DNA from 4 places in the Paenibacillus sp. OSY-SE genome. Region 3 is predicted to be linked to each of the others. Evidence: riboswitches for the same ligand, from Rfam matches in the RefSeq annotation. Region 3 holds a riboswitch; each other region holds the start of a gene.
The links. Region 3 has a riboswitch for cyclic di-GMP ahead of ggt (gamma-glutamyltransferase). Riboswitches for the same ligand answer to the same signal wherever they lie in the genome.
Positions count from the first base shown of each region.

Region 1: it holds a riboswitch for cyclic di-GMP, as region 3 does, so the genes downstream of both, A372_RS33445 (glycosyl hydrolase family 18 protein) here and ggt (gamma-glutamyltransferase) in region 3, are expected to answer to the same signal.
Region 2: it holds a riboswitch for cyclic di-GMP, as region 3 does, so the genes downstream of both, A372_RS0114780 (4'-phosphopantetheinyl transferase family protein) here and ggt (gamma-glutamyltransferase) in region 3, are expected to answer to the same signal.
Region 4: it holds a riboswitch for cyclic di-GMP, as region 3 does, so the genes downstream of both, A372_RS0118685 (CAP domain-containing protein) here and ggt (gamma-glutamyltransferase) in region 3, are expected to answer to the same signal.

Region 1 is NZ_ALKF01000159.1:4,367-8,877, forward strand. Features, by position in the region: gene A372_RS0106920 (hypothetical protein) at 1-833, opposite strand, end outside; cyclic di-GMP riboswitch class I at 2,038-2,122, shown strand; gene A372_RS33445 (glycosyl hydrolase family 18 protein) at 2,231-4,511, shown strand, end outside.
Region 2 is NZ_ALKF01000182.1:8-4,518, reverse strand. Features, by position in the region: gene A372_RS0114785 (non-ribosomal peptide synthetase) at 1-2,246, opposite strand, end outside; gene A372_RS0114780 (4'-phosphopantetheinyl transferase family protein) at 2,271-2,981, opposite strand; cyclic di-GMP riboswitch class I at 3,070-3,159, opposite strand; gene A372_RS0114775 (helix-turn-helix domain-containing protein) at 3,264-3,779, shown strand.
Region 3 is NZ_ALKF01000188.1:85,005-89,515, reverse strand. Features, by position in the region: gene A372_RS0118225 (methyl-accepting chemotaxis protein) at 1-812, opposite strand, end outside; gene ggt (gamma-glutamyltransferase) at 916-2,631, opposite strand; cyclic di-GMP riboswitch class I at 2,731-2,823, opposite strand; gene A372_RS39095 (hypothetical protein) at 3,501-3,623, opposite strand; gene A372_RS0118205 (helix-turn-helix domain-containing protein) at 4,014-4,376, opposite strand.
Region 4 is NZ_ALKF01000189.1:73,453-77,963, reverse strand. Features, by position in the region: gene A372_RS0118690 (class D sortase) at 118-786, shown strand; gene A372_RS0118685 (CAP domain-containing protein) at 902-1,990, opposite strand; cyclic di-GMP riboswitch class I at 2,272-2,363, opposite strand; gene A372_RS0118680 (SdrD B-like domain-containing protein) at 2,471-4,511, opposite strand, start outside.

The DNA.
Region 1 (4,511 bases), on a different contig from region 3:
ACCTGGCTTCTTTTTCCGCCTTTATCCCCTTCGATATAGAGCCTAGAAGAATAGGTGTTGTCTGCATCATCCCAGTAATCTGAGATTGTACCTCCTATCGTTGAGATTCCCTCCCCTTGGAAATCATAATTCATGAGTAGATTAAAGAAAGGATCGTAATCATAAGTAACATCAACACCCCTAATTGTTATCGCGCCGGCGGCATTGCTTCCCGTTGCGTGAATCACTAATTGAATGACTGCTTTTTTTGCATTATCGGGAACACTACCTATTTTCTCACTTATTGTATAAAAGAAATTGCTCGTTAACGTGCTTTTTTTAGCAACTCTTTCGATAACCTTGCCATTGTCATCCACAAATTCGAGCGCCATTATTGCCTCCGCATTCTGCAGATGTTCAATCTTCAAAGAACTTTTCATACCTCGTAGGTATTTATTTGAATCTGCAGAAATAGAAATCGTTTGCTTAATGCCAATCGAACTTCCAATAGGCATATTAGAAGCTTGAATTTGCTGATGATTTCTCGATCCAATCTTTTGAATGCCATAACTGGATACCGCTTCCCTATCCGTCACATAGGACCAGCCAATCGCCTTGCCGGCATTGTTTACGTTTTTAAAATCACTGTTTGTCACCTTTTCGTATACCTTCTTGCTCACACTTCTACTTGTCATATTGCCATTCTTATCTGCCTGATATGTGATATCCGTATCATCATTCGTGATATTCTTTATGTTTCCATTCTCATCATAACTGTACTCCGCGTCATAAGCGTTGACGCTAGATACCAAAAAAACTGCTAGAATAAAAATAAAAGCAATCTTTTTATTCATTTTCCAACCCCACCTTTCTGGATAAAATACAGCCCCACTTCGTTAAACTATAGCTCCATCGCCTTCCTCCTTTATTTTAGAAATCAACCATAATAATACCTTTAATTTCCTCTAATATCCATAGTTGTTTTTATTTCACCTTCCTTGAGTGCGGCCGTGCTCGGATCCGTCACGACTCTAGCTCTCCCTTCGACGATACCAGGAGATACGTCCAATTAAGGCTCCTTCCGGTGCATCGCCTCCGTCCAGCTTGACCTCGATATTCTCCCCTTCACTCGTTATCTCTCACGGTGGCTGCAGCCGTTGATAATACGCGAAACTTGCCTTGCGGACAGCGATTAGCAACTGAACATCCTAATCGAAAGTGCAGGATAAGACATCCAGCATTTCAGGCAAGGTTAGGAAGAAAATATCGTCGCATTCGCAGCGGCGCGGGTTTCGCCATTATTTTCCCAACCGAAACTAAATAAACCAGAAACCATTCTCAAATTACCTGTATCCCTTGTGGCTCTAGGATTGGAGCTGGATCTATGAACCTGAGAGGTTGGGAAAAATAAAGAAAAAACTCCATTACCGTAGCAGTTCCGTGTCGTTCTAGAGTCGTTGAACTGCTGCTTCATTGCGCAAAAAGACGCGAACTTCTTGCGGCTGATGATAAGCCAACAACTACCTGTTCAACTCTCCTCCCCAAGAGCCCGGCCTCCAGTTATTAAAATGGTTTTGTTCATCATGGCGTACCTCCTAGATGCTTAGCGAAGCAAAGCCCGCTTCGAAAGCATGCACTTTGCATACAAAGCAAAACCACCAGTTAATTCTCACCATTTTATGGTGTATATTGTATCCTTTCCTCCTTCCTATGACCTATTGCTCAGATTCTTCTACATACCCAAAATATGTAAAAATATATTACAAGGAATGCTAGAAGAAGTATACGGTTACTGGGCTGAGACATATTATCAAACGAGTTGGCATAAAAATGAACTCCCTTATCACAGCCGTTCTATCATGTCTGGCATTTCAAATGAATAATAAAATCGAACTATGTGCTGCCTTTCACAATTAATTCTTAAGTCCCATTAAATAAGCGCGTATTTACTGTATATTAAACGATACAAACAGGCATCGTTCTGCATACAGAATGAATAGTCAAAACATTATTTCCACCTGTGAAGATCGAAAATGAAAGCGCATGCATTTTTACACAGGTATTACTAGGCAAAGCTAGGGAAATCTAGTGACGCAAAGCTAAAGGGGCTAAAGAAGAAATTCTATGCCAGCCAGTTGCCGATTAATAGAATCCACTCCCTATTAGTCGTATGCGTTATTTATGAATTGCTCATAGTAAGAAACACCCTAGCTGCCTATTAATATAATACATTGATAGGAAGTGAACACGGATGAAGACAAGGAGAAAGCAGAGTGCCCGAAGGTTATTCGCAATGACGGTGATGACCATTATGATGTTCGTATCTTCATTGGCGCCGGCCTATGCAGGAACGACTATTCCCGCAGCAAAGGAACCTGTTGTAAAGCAGAGCTCGACAAAGGAAATCCGTAATGTCATGTATTATGGCGATTGGTCGATCTGGGGAGGACAAGGGAGCTTTTATCCCAAGGATATTCCCTCGGATCAATTAACCCACTTGAACTATGCGTTCCTCGATTTTGATGCCCAAGGCAACCTCGTCTTTACGGACAAGGATGTGGCTGTAGGCGCGCCTGTCGGCCAGGATGGCGTACAATGGGATGCAGCCAATGCCGGCGCACTTATCGCCCTGCAGCAATTGCGTGCAGAAAATCCGAATCTGAAAATCGGCATCTCTCTTGGCGGATGGTCCAAATCAGGTGACTTCTCCGTTGTAACGGCAGATGCTTCGAAGCGGGCGAATCTGGTTCAGAATGTAATGAAGTTCATCAAATACACGAACATGGACTTCGTGGATGTGGACTGGGAGTTCCCGGCTGAAGTTCGCCAGCCAGATCTGGTCGATAATAAAAACGATGAAGGCACGAAATACGCCACGCCGGAGGATAAAAATAATTATATTTTGCTCCTGCAAGACTTGAAAAACGCATTGAATAAACAAGGAGCCGAGCTTGGTAAAGCGTATGAGCTGACTGTTGCCCTGCCCGCTCCCAAAAAGAAGATTGATATCGGCATTGATGTGCCTAAGTTATTTAACATTGTAGATTTTGCCAATATCATGACTTATGACATGCGCGGCGCATGGGATGAGGTAAGCGGCCATCACACCGGCTTGTATCCGAATCCAAATGACCCGCTCACCGGCAACAATCTATCCATTGACGAGAGCGTGAACTATTTGATTCAGCAAGGTGCCGAGCCGAGCAAGATTGTCATCGGAGCGGCTTACTATACTCGCGGCTGGGATAAAGTGTCGCAAGGATCCGACCCGAATCATCCGGGACTATTCGGTGAAGCCGCACTATCTGCCAAGGATGCGGATTACACTCCATCCCGCGGCGCGGTTGGCGAATCCCCTCTCGTCCTTGGGGACGGCGGCCGCCGAACAGGGACTTGGTCTTATCGCAATCTCGACAAGTTGAAGGCCACATACCCGAATCTCAAAGAATACTGGGATGATTTTGCAAAAGCTCCCTATCTGTATGATGACACAACTGGCGTATTCTACACGTATGACAATGAAAAATCCATTCATGAGAAAACGAAATATGTGCTTGCGCACGGTTTAGGCGGCGTCATTGCTTGGATGGCTGCCAATGATGCCCCTACTACGAACCCTGCCAAGCGTGACAAATTAACAAAGGCGACGAAAGAAGGCCTCTTTGGAAGTCAGCCGTTGAAAACACATGAGATCCAATATGCCAAGCTGGACGTGACGGCTGCTATGAAACCGTATACAGAGCCTTGGGGCGACAATAAAGGGTATGAAATTACCCTCGTCAATAACGAGTCTTTGACCGAATCGAATCAAGTATTGAGAGCCGTGGAAAGAGGCGCAAAAACGGTTAAGCTGCCGAAGCTTTACATCCAAGCCGATGGACCGTTGACTTCCGGCGATTATTTGGCAGGAACCGTAACCAATGAGAACGGTTATACGGTCGTCGATTTGAAATCGGTTTATGACGCCAAAACGATTGAACCTGGCAGATCCTATACGTTCAAACTTAAGGGAGATGCCGAGATTGCAAGCATGGAACTTGTTCAGCGGGTATCGAATAACAGCCCGGAAATGAATAGACAATTCATTCTGGGCGATGAGACTCCAGGCAAGAATCAAGCGCCTGTATTGCATGGCGTATCGGACTACACGATTCAAGTCGGCGACGTGTTCGATAAGCTGGCCGGCATAACCGCTACCGACGTGGAAGACGGAGATTTAACGTCGCGCATTGCAGTGACGGGAGAAGTAAACACCAATCTGGCTGGCAAGTATCAGCTGACGTATTCCGTAACGGATTCACAAGGATTAACGGCAGAAAAAGCTCGCACGATTACGGTTGTCGAAGCGGCGGTATCTCCAGAGTATAACTTTGGGGTTGGTGAAGGAATCGAGTGGCCGAAGCAAGTCAATTCTCCGTTCATGGATATGGTTGCATGGGTTACTAAGCCAGGCTATTCCAACAACGGTGCGCCTAACCTCGTCAGAATTTCAGAGGATACAGGCGTGAAATTCTTCAATCTCGGCTTTATTC
Region 2 (4,511 bases), on a different contig from region 3:
AAGAAATGGTCCTTCGTTCCGATTGGCGCAATGCCGAGCAGTTCCTCCCACATGTACGCGAGCTTGATTTCCGTCTCGCTGACAGGCGCCGTATAGCCGGCGGCAGCCCGCTCCCGCTTCTCTGGCTGCGGCAGCTTCGCCCGGTCGATCTTACCGTTAATCGTAAGCGGCATCCGGTCCAGGAACATGAAATAGGCAGGCACCATATATTCCGGCAGATGCTGTGACAGATACTCCCGGATTTCGGCCGCCGTCATACCGCCTTCCGCCACGATATAGGCGCAAAGCGCCTTCTGACCCGGAGTCTCTTCGAAGTCGATGACAATCGATTCAGTCACCTGCTCGTGAGCATGAATTTGCGCTTCAATCTCACCAAGCTCCATCCGATAGCCGCGAATCTTCACTTGGTGATCCTTACGGCCCACAAATTCAATACTGCCGTTCGGCAGCATCCGCACAAGGTCGCCCGTCTTATAAATCCGTTCCCCTTGCACAAATGGGCTATCGATGAACTTCTCCTGGGTCAGCTCCTCCTGATTCAAATAGCCGCGCGCAACACCCTCGCCGCCGACCCACAGCTCGCCTACCGCCCCTATTGGCTGCAGCTTGCCGTACTCATTCACGACATAGGCAGTCGAGTTCGTAATCGGTGTACCGATGGGTATCGTTCCATCCACCTCGTGCTTCAACTCGAAAGAGGTGGAAAACGTCGTATTCTCGGTTGGGCCGTAAATATTGGATATCGCGATTGGCGCACACTCTTTCGCCGCGCGGTAGAAATGCTTCGGCGACATCAGTTCTCCACCGACGAGCAGTTGGCGGAGCGGAGCGAATATGCGCGGGTTGCGGTCCACCAATTGAATGAACAGCGCCGTCGTCAGGAACATAATCGTCACGCCGTGACGGATAATGGCTTGTTCCAGCTGCTCTGCATCCAATATCGTCGTTTTATCAACCAACACCAGTCCCAATCCGTTCAAGAGCGAGCCCCAGATTTCAAAGGTCGATGCATCGAACACCAGCGATCCCGTCTGCAAGATGCGATCGTCTTGGCCGAACTTCACATAGTTCGTATGTTTGACCAGCCGGATGACATTGCGGTGCGTTACCATCACACCTTTCGGCCGGCCTGTCGAGCCTGATGTGTAAATGATATAGATAAGATCCTCCGGCTGATTGACAGGGGACAGATTATCCTCCAGCTCAGTGGCAAGATCCGGGTCGTCGATGATGACGCGTTCGATTGCGCCGGATAAATAATCGGCCGCTAGCCGGCTCGTCAGTACCAATTGAGTGCCGCTGTCCTCCAATACGTATTGAATGCGGTCCTGCGGGTGATCGGGATCTAGGGGGACATAAGTTCCTCCTGCTTTTAAAATCGCCAGTATCCCTATGACCATTTCCGCGGTTCGCTCTGCCATAATACCGACGGTTTGCTCACGGGTCACCCCCTGCTTCCGCAGACGGCGGGCTAATTGATTCGCCTTTTTGTTCAATTCCCGGTATGTGAGCTCCCGCTCGTCTTCTACAACAGCAACTCGGTCTGGAGCTTGAAGCACCTGCTGTTCGAACAGTGCCTGTACCGTGAAAGTCTTCGGATATTCCACTTGCGTCCGGTTCATATCATGAATCAACTGTCGTTTATCTTGTTCCGTCAGCATTTCCAACTCGCCGATTGTTTTCTGCGGATGCCGTGCCGCCTCTTGAAGGAGCTGCATGAAGTAGACCGCCAACCGTTTTATCGTCGTTTGCTGGAAGTGATTTTGTTCATAATAAATCGTAAATATCGGTGATGTCACACCATCTGCGCCAGCATATTGAAATCTGCCGTGCAGCCCGCTTACGTCTTGGTCCTTCGGAAGCTCGGGACAGATTCCGGCGCCGCACCAGCAATAAGTCGCAACGCCACCGTCCTCTAATGCTGCTGAGCAAGTCATGCTCACTGTGTCAGCGCAGGACGACAGACTGTCATGAATGCTCACGATGCCAGCTATCGTTACGTCGCTCTGGCTAACTATGGTATGAGCGCCTTTGCCGTTCTCCGATCCCACAACATGAAGGGCCACTTGTTCCGAGTTGTAAAACCGGGAAAGCAGTGCAGCCCAAGCCCCGCAAATAACGGATTCCAGCTTGACGGAATGCTCGCTCGAACGCTCGATCAAGAGGCGTACCGTATCCGCCGGCAGCTCAAAAGAATGTGCGTCGTGTCCGGCCAACTTTTCCACTGTCAATTGAATTGAAGCCAATCTATGTCCACTCCTTTATCTCGTTCAACGATAAATCATAAATCGATGAGTCAATTGTTCCACTGTTATGTATTCTACTTGCTTGGTGAACTCTGCATGCTGTGCACAAACCGCCATACTATAGCCTGCTTCAACCCCGGAGTATTGTTTTACATAGTAATCGTCAACACTCCATACGGGATCGCCATGCGGTACAGCAGCGGTTTCTGTCACGATTTCGAGCAAGCTCGGAAGCATGCCAAACCCCATTCCGATCGCCTTGAGACAGCTCTCTTTCGCCGTCCAAATGGTGAAGAACCGTTCCTGGCGCGCGCGATCACCGTCTGTACATGTGAGCATATCCCACTCGCGCGGCGCGCATATAAGACGAGCCACATCCATATCCCACTCTCTCATTCGTTCAATATCAATTCCGATTGGCGCATCATCAACCGCAGCCACGACGATATTTCCTGAATGGGAGACGTTGAAATAAACGGGATTCCCTTTAAGATAGGGCTTGCCGTATTCATTGGTGCGAAAAACAAGCTCATCGTTTCGCTGTCCCAATTTACGACAAAGCAGACTGCGGACCAGAATATCCGCGACGACCAAGCGCTGCCGCTCCTTCTGCTTACGGAGCCTGTCCAGTCTTTTGTATTTTTCAGGAGTAATATGCGGGATTAGTCTGTCAATCAGCCGGTTCATCTCATCGTGAGGAGAACCACCCTCCAATTTCACCAAGACAATATTCATAATCCGATTCATCCTCTAAACGCAAAAAAAAAGACTATTGTCCCCAATAGCCTCGTCACCAAATAAATGTTGATGTACCGCAACATAGAATGGCAACCCGGCCGCCATAATCCGCTTGCTGGATGTTAGGCCCGAGGCTTTGCGTCCTTACCTTTCGATAAGTTTGCCTTTATCAAGTTATATTTCGGTTTTCATACGTATTTGTTTACACATCCACTCACTGGAAATGAATACCTTTGTTCATGAAGACCTATACTAAAATAAAATCTCAAGTGAGTGAGTATGATGAAAAAACTATCTATCTCCAACAATCATGGCTGGGACGAGCCAACACTAGAACAACTGGCTTCCAGCTTGGACGATGCTCAACTCGCCAATCGAGTGCGGGCCATCCAACTCATCATGTCTGGTGCTTTCGCCAAAGACGTAGCCGCGCAGTTGGGCATCCATCGCCAATCCGTATCCGTTTATGTCAAGCTGTTCAACGAAGGTGGCATGGAGCATTTACTTGCCCGCAGCCTCGCTCCAGGCAAACCAAGGTTGCTGTCTCCGGAGCAGGAACGAGAATTGATTCGCCGCATCATCTCCACTCCTTCGCCTTCTGCTCAAGGTGCTTCTCATTGGAGCATGCGCGATATTCATGCCTTGCTGCAGTCAGAATTTCATCTTAAAATGTCACGCACTGGCATTCGCGACATGCTGCGTCGATTAGGTCTAAAGTATACAAAACATGGTTATAAACTTGAGAAACAGATAGAACATCCAACTCAAGACCCATATAATACATCGGAACGTTAAGATGAAAACTTAAACGCCTACCTTCATTTTACTTTCGATTTTTCGACAATGCAAATCAACTTATGTCAAAAAATGATGAATTTTCGGTTATTTTAAGTTTTTTTGTGCGATACAATGCGCTTTGGAGCAGAACAATTATCCAGTTCCATGTTGTTTTCATGAGCGATAGCGATAATGTGATAAAAATGTGAACACTAACGTTTCCGCCCTTTTCCAGAACAGAAACAAGACCGCCTCTCTGAAGCAGACGGTCTTATTTTTCTATCCTACCATTTACCTATTCCATTTGGTGCTGCTGCACCCTAGACCTGAACAGTACGTTCCACGGTATACAGTCTACGGAATGCGGGTCTACGGTCTACGGTATACGGTCTACGGAATGCGGGCCTACAGACTACGCTTGAAACGCTGTAATCCTTCAGGTATTACGTTCATAGTAGGATCCTTTTCTTTTAGCACTTAGCTCCACTCTCCCCTTAGTTCAGAAACTACATTAAGTTGATACATGGCGATACCAGCGCTTGTGCTTGATTATAGCAGCACCTTTTCATTTTCCGAAAAGTAAAAACTTGAGAGCTACATCATAAGATGAATATTTCAGAAAAAGATTTTCAACATAAAGAACGCCAAAGGAGTAACGACCGGAACGGTGCAAAAATCACAACCAAAACCGTCAAACAGTCACAAGAGGAACAGTGCTAGAAATACTGCCAGAATGCTCAATCATCGACA
Region 3 (4,511 bases):
ACCACGTAGGATTCACCGTTATCTGTATAATGGTAAGAAGATGCCTCATTCTCCTGCTTCAGCAAAATGCCGCCCAAATCCGAAGCAAGCTCAAGTTCGCTCACTTTTTTTCCGAGCCATTCCTTGTTCGGATGCAGCTGAATCTGCCCCAAATTGTCGACTATGATCGGATAGACCGCTCCGTTATCGATGTACAGATCCTGCAGAAAGCGATCGGCGAACGCCTCGAAGTTAATAAGACCGGTCAGCACTCCGATGACGTTCTCTTGCTTCCCTTTGACCGGCGATGCGACGATAATGGAGCGCTTGCCTGTCGTCTTCGCCAATATAACGTCGGTATAGCTTGATTTGCCTTTCAATCCGTTCTGGAAAAATGGACGCTCAGACAAGTCGATGCCGACACTGTCTGGGAACGTATCCGCAATTACGATGCCGTTTGAACCGATATATGTATTGCCGTCAAACACGTTCGCGCTCTTCGTAAATTGTTGGATAAACTCAGCCTTCGCCGCTTGGTCAGTTGAACGAATGTCTGTAGTGAGGGACAAAATGTCCATTTGCGACATGCGCTCCGTTAACCATTGATTCATAATAAGCGACGTACTTGTAACTAATTTCACGTATGATTCTGTTTGTTTGTCTACCAACTGCTTCGAACTGAACTGATATAAATACAGGGATGTAAGCAGCAGCGGAATTAATGCGACGATGAGAAACCACGCCGCCAGCTTATTTCCCAGCTTCCCAGTAAACCGTGATAACAACCCGTTTCTAGCCATCGCTTTGTTGAGAAACGGTTCCAACTTTCCCATCGGTTTCATCTCCATTTCCTACCTCTAGCGCCGTCATTGCGTTGCGACGGCAGCAGACTGCCGGTACTTGCCCGGCAGTCTTCCGTCTCACACATCCATTTAATTAATAGCCTAGCGCCGCTCCTTCGCCCCGCGGATCGGCACCGCCGAATTTGACGTTGGTGTCCGGATTAATCAGAATGACACCCGATTGGCCAACCGTATCCGTGTATTCGGCAATCGGCTGCACCGGATGGCCGCGCTTCACGAGTTCATCCCGTACCGCCTGCGGAACGCGTCCTTCCATCTTCAGATCGTTCGACGAGGATCCCCAGTTGCGTCCATGCAGCCATCTCGGCGCTTCGATCGCATCCTGCACTGTAAATCCGAAGTCGACAATTCGCGTAATAAGCGCCGTCTGTGTCTGCGGTTGCCCTTCGCCGCCCTGCGTGCCGTACAGCACATATGGCTTATTTCCTTTTAAGAGCATCGCCGGATTCAACGTATGGAACGTGCGCTTTTTCGGTTCCAGCTTGTTAATATGGTTCGGGTCCAAGGAGAAGAAGCTGCCCCGATTTTGCAAAATAACGCCGGTGTCCTTAGCGACGACGCCTGCACCATAGTCAAAGTAATGGCTCTGAATCAAAGATACGGCGTTGCCGTCCTTATCCACGAAGCCAAGCCATACCGTATCCCCTTTTGGATCGAGCGGCTTGACGGATTCTGCCGCTTTCTTCATATCAATGCGGGCAGCCATGTCTTGGCCATGCTGCTTAGACAACAGCTGGTCAAGCGGAATATCAACGAAATCAGGGTCAGTCAGCCACTTGTCCCGATCGGCAAATGCCTGCTTGGTAGCCTCCACGATAACATGGTAATAATCGGCCGTGCCTTCACCCATACTCTTCACATCAAAGTTGTTCAAAATGTTGAGAATGGACAATGACGCCATGCCCTGCGAGTTCGGCGGAACGTTGTACGCTGTATATCCGCGGTAATCGACAGAAATCGGCTTCACCCAATCCGCTTTGTGCTCGGCAAAATCCTTATTCGTCAGCACTCCGCCATTTTCCTGAATGTCCTTGACGATTTTATCGGCGATTTCACCTTTATAGAAGGCGTCTGCCCCTTTGTTCGCAATTGTCTGCAATGTCTTGGCCAAGTCCTTCTGCACCATGACTTCACCTGGTTTATAAGCTTCCCCGTTCGGCTTCAGGAAGGTGTCACGGAAGCTTTCGAAGCGCTGCAGGTTTTTCAATTCCTTGTCGCTTGTATCTAGATTCAGCTTCGTCCAGTACTCCTGATTCGGAGTTACCGGGTAGCCATTTTCCGCATATCCAATGGCCCGTTCCAGCACTTTGTCCCATGGCAAATGGCGGTCCATCGACTTTTTAGCATATTCATAAGCTTCTCCCCAGCCAGATACCGCCCCCGGCACAGTGTTGGCCGCAAGATATCCGCGCGATGGGATTTTGTCATACCCTTTATTTTTATAAAAATCGATGGTGACGTTCTCTCCCGATCGCCCGCTCGCGTTCAGCGCCTTGACTTCTTTCGTCTTGGCGTTGTAGATCAGCCAGAAGCTGTCTCCGCCAATGCTCGTATAGTGCGGATAGACGACGGCGAGCGTGGATGCGGCCGCAATGGCGGCTTCCACGGCGTTGCCCCCATCCTCAAGCGCTTGCAGAGCCGCCGCGGATGCCAAATAGTGAGGCGTAGTTACCATTCCGTTCTGAGCCATCGTCGTCGGACGGTTGGCTGCACCGGCTGCTGAGAAGGAAGTCACAAAAAGCAGACAAGACATTAGCAACATAGACCACTTTTTAAAAGTAAACCGCATGATTACGTCATTCTCCTTCCATCGTGTGCATATTGTAGAATCAAGAAAATAAAAAAAGGCGCCCCCATTGTCACCTTCTTCATCATAAGAATCAGGATGGCAGGCAACAGGCTGGCATCATCTGCCGGAAGGAAGACATTAGCCCCTGTAGCTTTGCGGCACATTCTCTCGAACGGTGTGCCTTTTTCTGTTATTACATGATTATTTATTCATATATTCATATACATAATTGAAAATTATCCTCTTCTCGAAACCTATCACTCAGAAGCGGCCGCTCCTTCACTATCATTTATCGGTTATTGCAGTGAAATTATGTATATTGCATGTCTCACATTTCCAAGATTGTCATATATCACGAGTTGTGATCAGTAACGAAATGTTCCGTTCGTGCAGTGGCATCACACTTCGGTGATTCGCTTCAACCGCCCCTTTGCTTCATTCTCCCCTTCCATCAGAAGGAGGCGGCTCCCTTTGTGCGTTCGGTTCACTCTCCTCATTGGCTTACGTCATGCCGTTCGCGCAAGATATGACCGTCTGTCTTTTCCGTAACATATCCCTCCTGTGGTCATGTCATTTGTGTATGATATTACGTGTACCTTTTCCTCGACGTTATCACTCCTGATTATATGGGAGAGTGCACATAAGGGCAGGGTAAGGACAGGGCTCATAAGCCTTCTCACCGAGTACCGCTTCACAGTACTGCCTCGAGCCTTTTGCAAGAGCCCCAAAGCCCAATCGAGCACAATAAATCAATATGTCCAAGTCGTGCACAACAACACTAATTCCTTGCAATACACTCAGTCGTGCACAACATATCTGCAATACGTCGAATCACGTGCATTTCACGAATGCAACGGAACCATAGGGGTTCAGACTCGCTCCAGCTGCACCACAACGAGCGCTTCGGGACCGCGCGCGTTGCCAAGCTTTGGGCAGTGTAGCAGCTGAGCGCTGCTTATCGGTGACCAAGCGTATTGAAGCAGCACTGCCATTGGAAAACATCCAATGGAAATTCACATGTTAAGCGGAAATGGTGCAATCCACTGGAAAACCTCCGCTCAAATCAATCCTAGTCCGGTGAAGCAGCCGAATATAAGGTCATTTGACTGTACAGTATCCAATGGAAGTTTCCTTTCTCCACACAACCTCATCAATCTATTGGACGAAATCCAACAGACAGGAGCGCAGCAGCTCAAAACGCACAAAAGCAAGAAGGATTAATCTACATATGAGCATCCGATGTTATCCCTCCTAGATACAACAGAAGCCGAAGAAGAAGAAGACATCACAGTCACGATTAAAAAGGAAGAAAAACTGTCATCTGAATGAAGGGGAAAGTGAGACGATACAAAAAAGAGGCCTTGCGGGCCCCTTACTCCATTTTATGTATTCATTCTGCGGTCAAATGTCGCGAGCATATCTGTGGCAATGCGATGGACAAGCTTCACGTCGTCCGGTTCCCTGCCCTTAAGCAGCTTCACATGCAGCTCAAGTGTGCCGGCGATACCGAGACGTTCGGCGTCTACGTTGGCTGTATCGAACGCGAAGAAATCCTCAATACTTACGTCAAGCGCCCGAATCATCCGCTCTAGCGAATTCAACGAAATATTAATGCTGCCGCGCTCGGCACCTCCGATGTACGAAGCCTTCATTTCACATTTGTCTCCGAGCTCCGCTTGGGTATATCCTTTGAACTTGCGCAGCTGTCGAATCCGATCTCCTAAAAATATTTTCAAGTCCGCCATTCCGTTCACCTCATCTTAAGCATATAAGAAAGCTATCGCGATCAAAATACCATTATGAATGCCATTATTGTTTTTATTATATATAAATGTTATTATGTCAATATAGAAGTAATATATGTCTTCGAGGTATTCATA
Region 4 (4,511 bases), on a different contig from region 3:
TCCGAATCAGAATAGCGCCATTTGCGTAAACATAATAAGGTCATACTTTAAGAGGTTGTTCGAAAAGTCCACTTGTGATCACGCACTTTAACGTGGAAAGGGAGTGCAATCATTGCCATGAACACACGCGTCAAAATGAAAATATGGAACGTAACTGCGCTCACGTTGCTGCTTGTCGGTTTAATATTAATCTTTTATCCCAAGTGGGTGCAGTATGTGGAACAACAGCGAGAGTTGCATTTGCTGACCGAATGGGACGCTATTCCGAAGGAAAGCTCTTACGCGGATAACTTGGCACAGCCTCTACTCTCTAAAGCATCCCTCCCTACATCTGATGTACGAACTCCAGAACCAGCTCCAGATCCTGAAGTGATGATAGACGGCATACCTTTATATGGCGCCATCTCGATTGAGAAAATCGATTTGCGGGAGCCGATGCTTGCGGGAGCCACAGCACAGTCGTTGAAGCATGGAAGTGGGGTCGTAGTGCCGAATCGCACGCCGGGCACAACGGGGAACTTCGTTCTAGCGAGTCACCGCAGCCAAACATTCGGACGGCACTTCAATCGGCTTGACGAACTCGAAGCCGGCGATGAAATTAAGATCGAAACGACGAACAACACTTATGTATACAAGGTGAATACGAAGTTTATAGTCGAACCGGAAGACTTGTCCGTGCTTGATCAGAACAAGGATGACAAGCAATTGACGCTGATTACTTGCGAACCGATGGATAATCCGACACATCGGCTCATTATTAAGGCCCTTCTCGGTGCTGAAAAGTGACCATTTTGATTACGCACTTAAAGTTGGAGCGGAAAGCTGCAATGAAAGCCGCCACATCTTATTCATGCGGCGGCTGTGCGTGCTTGTCCGTAACATGCTTGTCCGGAGCGTGGCGTCAAAGATTTGGAGTATAAAAGTTTTGCGTGTAGAACACATTTGATTTGCCCCCGAAGGATATCCCGACGCCCAGTTGTTCATAATCCCCAATTATATTTTTGCGGTGCTTGCTAGAGTTCATCCAGTCCTCGTGGACAAAGATGGCACTTGTCTGGCCGGCTGCAATGTTTTCTCCAGCCACTTTGTAAGTGATGCCGTCCTTTTTGATCCGATCGAAAGGTGTTTTTCCGTCAGGGTCGTTATGGTTGAAAAAATTTCTGCTCTTCATATCTGTGCTATGTTTGCGTGCTGTATCCGCAATAACATCGTTCCACTCGTATGGTTCCTTGCCGTAGCGCACGCGGATAGCATTGGTCAGATCGAACACTTCCCGTTCAAAGCTTTCACGCAAGCGTTCACTAGGCGTACCGTAGTATCCTTTAAACGCTAATTCCGTTTCCGCAGCGATAAGCTGAATCGCCGTAACCGTGCCCTGCTGGTTCAAATCGTAAAATACGGTTGCATACAGGTCGCCAACTCGATGAATGCTCAGCTTGCCGCCGTTGTCTTTGTAATTATAATTGGTGTTCCCTTTTTTTATCTTGGTGAGTGCGGGGCCGAGTGCAGCTTCCACCTCTGATTTCGTCGAACCAAATTGAATGCCGCTCGCGGATGTCCAATCTTGGGCGTTCGTGTAGAGAGCTACTACTTTGCTGTTATTTACGCCGACTTGCAAGTACCGCTTATAATTGTGATTGTAGATAAACCATTCAAAGCCGTATTCGCTTACATCTTTGCGGGCTGGTTCTCCTAACACATCAATCAAAGCTTGTTCGCTCATGCCGATGGATACGCCTTGCACAATGAAATCAGTTTGGTTCTTCGAACTTGACTTCACAATCGTCTGGGTATAAAGGTCAGATGAGCCGCTTGATGCAGTCGCGGGATGTTTATTGGCTGCATGTGCTGATTGAGAGGAACAGAACAAGGCCGCAATCATAATGGTGACGAATAAGGGTACATACCACTTTCCTCGTTGTGTATAATGCTGTCGTCTGTATACCGCAGCGTTATAAGTGCCTAATATTGAAACAACACGTTTCGACATAATACCATCTCCCATTCTTTTAGAGGTTGTTCAAAAAGTCCGCTGCTCATGTAGTCTCGCCTACACTGCGCTGCTCCTTACAAATTTTGCGGAGCAAAGCTCGCTTCGGAAGCATACGCTTCGAGTTCCTGTAACCTTCTCGGTGCTGACAACCGGCCTTTTTGAACACGCACTTTTAAGATTTATGCTTGAATGAGATGAATAACGGTATGTTAGGGCGACGACAAAAAGCGCCGCCCTAACGGCGGCGCTCAAATAAGCGCGACGACAAATGTCGCAATTAGGGCAACCCGGCTGTCATCGCATGTATACACATGCATTAGACCCGTGGCTTTGCGTCCTCTGCTTTCGCTAGAGTTTGCCGTTATCCATTTCGAATATCAATGTAACTATTTACACTATATATGAATCAGAAAAGGTTGTACATACTATTTTGGGCAGTTACAAGCCGTGAGGCATCTTTCCTTGACGGCTATTTGGTTAGCTTTGCGCGAACAATTTTTTTCGTGCTAACCATGCGACGAGAGCTAACGTACATAAGATGACACCGATGACAGGTGTGACAGGGGATTCTTCGCCTGTTTGAGGCAGCGTATCCATATTTTTTGGTTTGGATTTTGGCTGTTCATCCGTTATTGGCTTGGAGTCGGTATCGCCATCTATCTCGGTATCATTAGCGTCATCGTTATTTTCATCTTGTTCTCCTTCAGTGTTGTCTCCTGGATAATTGACATCGGAAGGTTCGTCTCGTTCTGAATCCGGATTAGATGGCTCAGACGGTCTATCAGGCTCCGTCGTTGGATTCGGTGTAGATGGATCCCCTCCGGAATTGTCTGACCCGCCTGGTCGATCAGGATCGGGATCTGGGCCTGGTGCCGACGGTTTGCGAATCAGTCCCGCATCGATTGTCATGTTATGCTCGCCTTGGGCAAGAGCTATGACATCTGTCCACCCGTCCTTATAAGCGTCGGAATCAAGTGAACGATCGTCTCCTGCACCTTTCAAAGTGAAAGTGTAGCCGTCCGGTGCAATGAATCTGACCTTATAATCGCCTGCATCCAAGTTATCGAAGAGATAGTATCCAGGTTTGCCTGATTCGTACACTGCGCCGGTAACCGTGTCTTTATATACCGATTCTGTCACCGTTGATCTTAACCATGTGCCGTTAGTATCGTACAGTTGTATGGTAATGCCGTTCATGCCAGTGTCCCCGTCATCCTGAATCCCATTGCGGTTCGCATCGAACCAGACGTAATTACCGATGGAACCTTTATTAGGTTCAACTGGATCTACCGGTTTGCGAACGAGTCCCGCATCGATTGTCATGTTATGCTCACCTTGGGCAAGAGCTATGACATCTGTCCACCCGTCCTTATAAGCGTTGGAATCAAGTGCCCTATTGTCGCCTGTGTCTTTCAGAGTGAAGGTATAACCGTCCGGTGCAAAGAATTTGACCTTATAATCGCCTGCATCCAAGTTATCGAAGAGATAATAGCCGGACCTGTATACATAGTCAGTCACAGTCGGATCATACACAGAACCCGTTACTGTAGGATCATAGACCGAATTCGTAACTGAACTGTAGTATACGGAGCGGGTTACTGTGGAAGCGAGCTTCTTGTTGCCTTCATTGTTGTACAACTCCACGGTAACACCGTTGATGCCAGTATCCCCATCGTCCTGAATTCCATTGCCGTTCGTATCAAACCAGACATATTTTCCGATTGCTCCCTTTTTCGGTTCAGGGTTAGGCGGGAGTTTTCTCTTTACTAATCCGGCATCGATGTCATGGCGTTTATCGCCTCTATTGAGCTCAATGATGTCCGTCGTGCCTTCTGGCCTGGCGTCGGAATCAAGGTTCCTGTCATCGCCTGCACCTTGTTTAGTGAACCCCGTATACTCTTCTGGAAGATGGAATTTTGCAAAATATTTACCTTTATCTAGTCCTGTAAACAGATAGTAGCCTGGGTTCCCTTTATGATCGTCACCTGTCAACGTGGCTTCCAGAAGTTCCTTACTGTCGGCGTCATATAATTCTACTTTGACGCCGTTGACGCCTAAATGGGAATCATTCGTCTGAATTCCGGTGCCATCTTTGTCAAACCAAACATAATTGCCGATCTCAGCCTTCGGACTATTCTTGATTTTAATTCCTACCTTGAGCGGTTCGGCTGGCAACAGGTCGGTATTTGTGTCGGTCCGTGAAGCCGTAAAGCCGAAAGAATTCCATGCGATCTCCTCATCTCCGACCGGTGCCCCAACAGGCGACCGCATCGTCCATTCCAGCACTTTCGTTTCCCCAGGTTTTAAAGCAGTTTGCTGCGCAAACACGAATTTCAGAGCTTTTACCGTCGTCAGATCTTGCGGCGGTTCGGTGCTCCACGAGCCCGTCGTCATGGATACATTGTTACTTGTACTGTAGTAGACGTCCACATTCTCGTACTTAATCGCCTCTGTTAAAATAGGGCTCCACTTGCTGTCACGCGGTGATCTGTCAATTACGCCGATATCGCCTTTACGC